One region of the Shewanella sp. YLB-07 genome, then DNA from elsewhere that is predicted to be linked to it. Evidence: riboswitches for the same ligand, from Rfam matches in the RefSeq annotation. Region 1 holds a riboswitch; the other holds the start of a gene.
The links. A riboswitch is a leader RNA that binds a small molecule or an ion and turns the genes downstream of it on or off. The one in region 1 is predicted to bind cyclic di-GMP.
Positions count from the first base shown of each region.

Region 1 (3,420 bases):
CTAAGCCTGTGACTGCGAGTTGTCGCATGATCAAATCTGATACCGAGCTTAGCTTGTTGCAACGTGCTAAGGACATGACTCTTGAGGTACATAAAGCGGTGGCTCGTATCTTGAGAGAAGGCATCACAGTCGGTGAAATTGAAGCCTTTATCAATGATGCTCACAAGGCCGTGGGTGCTCCTGCCGGTTCTTACTTCTGTATCGTGTTATTTGGTGAAGACAGTGCTTATCCTCATGGGGTTAAGTCGCCTAAAGCGCTTGAGCAAAACGACACGGTTCTTATCGACACAGGTTGTCAGCTGCAAGGTTATAACTCAGATATCACCCGCACCTTTGTGTTCGGTAAACCGAGTGATCGCCAACGTGAGATTTGGCAGCATGAGCAAGATGCTCAGATTGCGGCATTTGAGGCGGCTAAGATTGGTGTCCCCTGTGCCAGTGTCGATAGGGCAGCCCGTGATGTGCTTGAAGCCGCTGGCTTTGGTCCAGGCTATGCGGTGCCTGGCTTGCCTCATAGAACCGGTCACGGTATCGGCTTAGACATTCATGAGTGGCCTTATCTGGTGCTTAATGACCAGACGCCTCTGGCTGCGGGTATGTGTTTTAGTAATGAGCCCATGTTATGTGTCCCTGGCGAGTTTGGTGTGCGTCATGAAGATCACTTCTATATGACAAAGGAAGGCGCTGTGTGGTTCACCAAGCCAATGCATTCCATCGATGATCCTTTTGGATATGAAGCTTGATTTTAAGCTGCAACTTTAAACTTGTACTTTAAGTTTCGAATTGCTAAAAGAGAAAAGTAGAGAGCAGGTATGAGTAGTCCTGCTCTTTTTCATTTTTAATCTCCTTGCATTAGACTTGTTAACTCAAATCTTGCTTTTATTAGCTCTGCTTTCTAGTCCTTTTTTACAAGGTATTTTGCAGATTTAATCAGTACTTCCTCAAACCCCGTTTAGTGTAATCTTCCTCTCTAAGTGTATTTATCTTCAGAATACTTTGCTAAACATTGCTTTTATGATTATTTAAACCATTAACAATCATTGGCTTGTGATAATGTAAAACTAGGTGTTGCATTTATGTTCAATTTAAGATTATGCTAAACAAGTGATGACAGCGTTGTCATTTAATGTGCGAATTTTGAATGAAAGGCAAACCAATCGAAAGGTTGGGACGCAAAGCCTCCGGTCTAAGGGGATAGTGTTGAGAAGGTCGTTCTCTCAGTACTATCGCGGTACCTATGATCGCGGGGATGTTTCAGGAATTTCTTCGTGTGATGTGATGGTACAAAGAACCGCAAAGGTCGCTACCATTATATCCATGGTATTAAGAATAGGTTGTTATCCTGTTCAGCTTTGTTTGCCTTATTGATTATTTTATAAAAAATAAAAAACAATAAGGACACCCTATGTTTAACACTAAACTCTCATCCGCTGCGCTCGTCGTGGCTAGCGTACTCGCCTCATCGGCTTATGCAGCTGTTCCTGGTAAGCCAACGATAGGTTGGGGCGAAACCAATTTTTCAATTATTGAAGTTAACCAATCTGCCACCGCTTACAATCAACTCGTTACCGTTAAAGATGCCGCAGAAGTCTCTGTTAGCTGGAACTTGTGGTCAGGTGAGTTGGGTGAGACGGCTAAGGTGTTATTTGACGGGGTAGAGGTCTGGTCGGGCACTTCCACGGCGTCAGGATCTGCGACATTCAGTATCAATCAAGGTGGTCGCTACCAGATGCAGGTTCAGCTTTGTAACGCTGAAGCTTGTACTCTCAGTGATGTTAAAGAGATCATAATCGCCGATACCGATGGTAGCCACCTGTTGCCGTTAGAGACTCAGCTTGGGGAAAATAATAAGCCCTACGTCAACAAGTCTGGCAAGGTGGTGGGCAGTTATTTTGTCGAGTGGGGCGTTTACGGTCGTAAGTTTCCCGTCGATAAGATGCCGGCACAAAATCTCACTCATATTCTTTATGGCTTTACCCCCATCTGTGGTGGTGACGGTATCAATGACAGCTTGAAAGAGATCGAGGGCAGTTTCCAGGCTCTGCAACGCGCCTGTAGTGGCCGTGAAGATTTCAAGGTGGCGATACACGATCCTTGGGCGGCTGTGCAGATGCCGCAAGCCGGAGTCAGTGAGTTCTCTGACCCATACAAGGGTAATTTCGGTCAATTGATGGCGCTGAAACAAGCTCAGCCAGATCTTAAAATACTGCCTTCTGTCGGTGGCTGGACCCTGTCAGATCCTTTCTACTTTCTGGGCGACAAGGTCAAGCGTGACCGTTTCGTCGCGTCGGTGAAAGAGTTTTTACAGACCTGGAAGTTTTTCGACGGTGTGGATATCGATTGGGAATTTCCTGGTGGTAATGGCGCAAATCCAAATCTTGGCGATCCCGCTACCGATGGTCAAACCTATGTGCTCTTGATGAAAGAGCTTAGGGCCATGCTCGATGAACTGAGTGCTCAAACCGGCAGAAGCTATGAACTCACGTCTGCTATCAGTGCTGGCGCCGAGAAGATTGCCCTGGTGGATTATCAAGAAGCTCAGCAGTATATGGATAACATCTTCCTGATGAGCTATGACTTTTACGGCGCATGGTCAAACACAGATCTTAACCATCAAGCCGCGCTTTATGCCGCGAGCTGGAAGCCAGATACCAAGAACACTACTCAAATTGGCGTGAATGCGCTGCTCGCTCAAGGGGTCACTCCCGAGAAGATTGTCGTTGGTGCCGCCATGTATGGTCGAGGCTGGACTGGTGTAACTGGATACCAAGGTGGTAATCCATTTACTGGAACGGCAACTGGCAAGGTTAAGGGAACCTGGGAAGATGGCGTGGTCGATTATCGTCAAATTGTGAATGAATACATGTCTGGCGAATGGCAGTACGAATATGATGAGGTTGCCGAGGCTGCTTATGTATTCAAGCCTTCTACCGGTGACTTGATCACTTTCGATGATGCTCGCTCCGTAACAGCTAAAGGCCAGTATGTTATGGCGAATCAGCTAGGTGGTCTGTTTGCATGGGAAATTGACTCAGATAATGGTGACATTCTCAATGCTATGCATGAAGGACTCGGTCATGGCGAAGGTACGACACCCCCTGTTAACAAGGCGCCTATCGCGAATGCGGGCAGTGCACAAAGCGTCACTGGCCCGAGCGATATCGTGCTCGATGCTGGTTTGTCACGAGACCCAGAAGGACAAGCTATTACCTATGCCTGGACACAAACATCAGGCCCGGCTTTAACCTTAGTCAATGCCGATATGGCCCAAGCGAGTTTCAGCTTGAACGCAACCGATGCCGACCTTATCTATGCTTTCTCACTCACGGTCACAGACCCTGAAGGTTTATCGGCAACGGCGACGACTTCAGTCACTAATATGGCCCCTCAAGCTAACCGAGCACCAGAGGTATCACTGGA
Region 1 covers NZ_VOQB01000004.1:410,937-414,356, forward strand. Annotated here, with positions in the region: gene FS373_RS11410 (M24 family metallopeptidase) at 1-743, shown strand, start outside; cyclic di-GMP riboswitch class I at 1,138-1,257, shown strand; gene FS373_RS11415 (glycosyl hydrolase family 18 protein) at 1,406-3,420, shown strand, end outside.

Region 2 (3,420 bases), 160 kb from region 1:
TCTTACACAGTGCCTTTGATCATCATGGCCCCCATACCGCTCACCATCATAGGCGTCATGCCGGGACACGCACTGCTGGGGGCTAATTTTACCGCCCCATCCATGATAGGCATGATCGCGCTGGCCGGGATAATAGTCAGAAACTCGATCCTGTTAGTGGACTTCATCAATAAAGAGACCGCCGCCGGTGTTCCTTTCGAGCAAGCGGTGATCCACTCTGGTGCGGTGCGAGCCAAACCTATCATGCTCACGGCTCTGGCAGCCATGATTGGCGCCCTATTTATCATAGATGACCCGATATTTAATGGCCTGGCCATCAGTTTAATATTCGGCATCATGGTATCCACCCTGTTAACTCTGGTAGTGATCCCTGTGCTCTATTATGCCGTGATGAAGAATAAATTCAGCTAAATCCATTATTTAAGCTGGTAACTTTAGTCAAACATTGGGGAGCCTAACTCCCTTCCAGGAGAACATATGTCAATAGAGCGTTTTATCATGGCCTTCGCAGGGATCATGGTACTGATATCACTTGCCTTAACTGTGTGGGTCAACCCACACTTTGTCTGGTTCACCCTATTCGTCGGAGCCAACTTGTTTCAGAGCGCCTTTACCGGCTTCTGCCCCGTCGCTATTCTAATGAAGAAACTGGGTATGAAAACTGAGGCTCAGTGCGCCCTGGCTAAGCCTTAATCCAGTTAAACCATAGTAAAGAGAAGAGGAAAAATCTATGTTGAGATCCATAGCCGACATCATGGCCGAAGTGAAAGCCCCATTAAATACCATCACGGCGCAACAAGCCGCCTTAATGTGCCAGAGTAAAAATGGCGTATTAATCGATGTGCGTGAAACATCCGAACGGGCCCAACAGGCCGTAGAGAGCGCAGTACATATTCCCCGTGGCGTATTAGAGATGAAGATGCTCACCCTCTATCCTGACGAGAAACAGGCCATCTTCATTCATTGTGGCTCGGGGGTCAGAGCATGTCTGGCGGCGGAGCAGTTGCTGAGACTTGGATATGAGAATGTGTGGGCGATCACCTGTAAACAGGATGCCGTCTTCGCCGCCAATAGCTAGTCGCCGATCATAGCCTCGCTAACAATAGAGGCTATCAAATCGACGAGCTAACCAATGAGTCGGTCACCACTCGATGACTGACCCACATTTTCACACTGCATCCAGCTTGTTTTGCGGAGCAAACAATACAGATTAAAATATTAGTCAAATTATCTCAGAAAATGAAAAAAATCATCCCAGTCAAAAAATACTCCCAGTGTCGAAATACTAGCGTAAGAGTCAAAATTCTATCCACAGCTAAAAAGACCAATAAACCAAATGTCTTACAGACTGGGCCATCAGCAAATGGCCCAAAACATAAATCAACAGTTACGCAACCCATATGGCACGGTAAAAAACGCAAGCATTAACATACTCTAAATTAGAGTATTTATTCACATGCAACACTTTGTAACCAGGCAAATAAAATAGCTTTAACTTTTTGAATTTAAACTGTAGTTTCTCGCTTACATTCGTTCATTCGTACGGTAAAGCAGATACAAGCCGCTCAATAAACGAATGCCATTATTAGTCACTTGGCAAACTAGTTGAAAGACTAGGACGCAAAGCTTCCGATCTAAAGATGTTAGTCAGTTAACTAGCATCCAAGATAGCGGGGTTGCAACTTACTGAAGTTAGCGCTTCAGGCCAAATTGACTGTTCACAAATCTATCAATTAATTGGAAGTATTTATGACAGTAAATCAAAATATAATTCGCCTCTTTGCTGCAAGTACACTGCTTGCCAGTACAGGCGCATTCGCCCATGGGTACATCACAACACCTGGGACCGAAGCCCGAGGTTACCTTTGTGATAAACAGCCGGAAAACAGTAACTGTAATGAGCTAAGAGGAAACTCTCAAAGTCTGGAAGCACTTAAAGGTTTTCCAGCTTCTGGGCCTGCAGATAGCCAAATAGCCAGTGCAGGCACTCCCTATAAAGTACTCGATGAGCAGTCCCCTTTGCGATGGGTAAAGAAAGAGATTGAATCTGGCCCGATGGAGATCCACTGGACCTTCACCGCCAACCACAGAACCGCTAAGTTTCATTACTACATGACCAAACAGAACTGGAACCCGAGTGCGGCACTCACCCGAGACAGTTTCGAACTCGAGCCGTTCTGTGAAGTAGATTATAACGATCAGGTTCCTCCTATGGCTCTGTCCCATATGTGTAATATTCCTGAGCGTAGCGGTTACCAAATAATGCTAGCAGTTTGGGATGTAGCGGATACGGCTAATGCCTTCTATAACGTTGTCGACCTCACCTTCGATGATGAAACACCTGAAGGTTGGAAGCATGGCGGTACTATCATCCCATCTAGCGACTTAAAAGCTGGTGACTTGGTGAGAACCCGTGTATTTGCTAATGGCAGCGAAGTTTCAGGTTTAGCTACACGCCTTGAAATAACACAAGATACTCAGGCCTATGTCTGGTCTTATGCTTTAGCCACTAAGATCAATGCCGAGCAAAGTGAAATCCAATCGGGGCAGGTCAATACTCAGGCTGAATTTGTGCCAGTCTACGGCAGCAATAAGATATTTGTCAGCAAGGCAAGCGACATCACCAGCGTAGAAATTCAGATAGAACAATTGCCACCAGAACATGATGTCACTATCACAGGAGTAGAGGGCAGTTATGAAATCCAAGATGGCTCAGTGACAATAAACTTCGAAGCTAGCGCAACTGGCGATACCATGTTGGTAAATGCAACCCTATATGATCATGGCGGCGCACCGCTGGCCTACGAACATGCCGTGGTTGAAGACAATGCCAGCCATAGTTTTGCAATTACGCCAGTGGCTAATGTCCAAGCTGACCATCATATTCTCAAACTGATAAGTAGTCCCAAAAATGGCGGAGATAATGTCCATGAAAACTTCGATATCATGTTCAAAGAGCCAAGCACTGGAGAGTATGACTATAGCTTCCCTGAAGGGTTAGGCTCTTACGTTGAAGGCACTAAGGTGTTTCAACCGAAAAACGGTCAAATCTATCAGTGTAAAGCCTTTCCATACAGCGGTTGGTGTAACATCTGGAGCGAAAGTGCCTCTCAGTATGAGCCAGGTGTAGGCAGCAACTCTTCCGATGCCTGGGATGAAGTAAACTAGTTCACACTGACTAAATACCAATCCTCCCAAAAATAAAAGCGATCGTTAACGATCGCTTTTTTCATGCCTCATAGACAAAGAGTCAGATTTAAATTAATGCTCAATTAAAACACTTAATAGAAGGTGCCGAACATACAGAAGGTGGCATAGCCTTCTGTCATAAACCGGAGAAGTTGACATCTATTTCGTACTCTTATCTCGTTTGAAGGAGAGAGCAATGACAAGCTCACCATTAAAAAGCACACAGGCTCA
Region 2 covers NZ_VOQB01000004.1:251,212-254,631, reverse strand. Annotated here, with positions in the region: gene FS373_RS10720 (efflux RND transporter permease subunit) at 1-411, shown strand, start outside; gene FS373_RS10715 (DUF2892 domain-containing protein) at 478-693, shown strand; gene FS373_RS10710 (rhodanese-like domain-containing protein) at 731-1,078, shown strand; cyclic di-GMP riboswitch class I at 1,586-1,684, shown strand; gene gbpA (N-acetylglucosamine-binding protein GbpA) at 1,750-3,168, shown strand; gene FS373_RS10700 (cytochrome b) at 3,386-3,420, shown strand, end outside.
Region 2: it holds a riboswitch for cyclic di-GMP, as region 1 does, so the genes downstream of both, gbpA (N-acetylglucosamine-binding protein GbpA) here and FS373_RS11415 (glycosyl hydrolase family 18 protein) in region 1, are expected to answer to the same signal.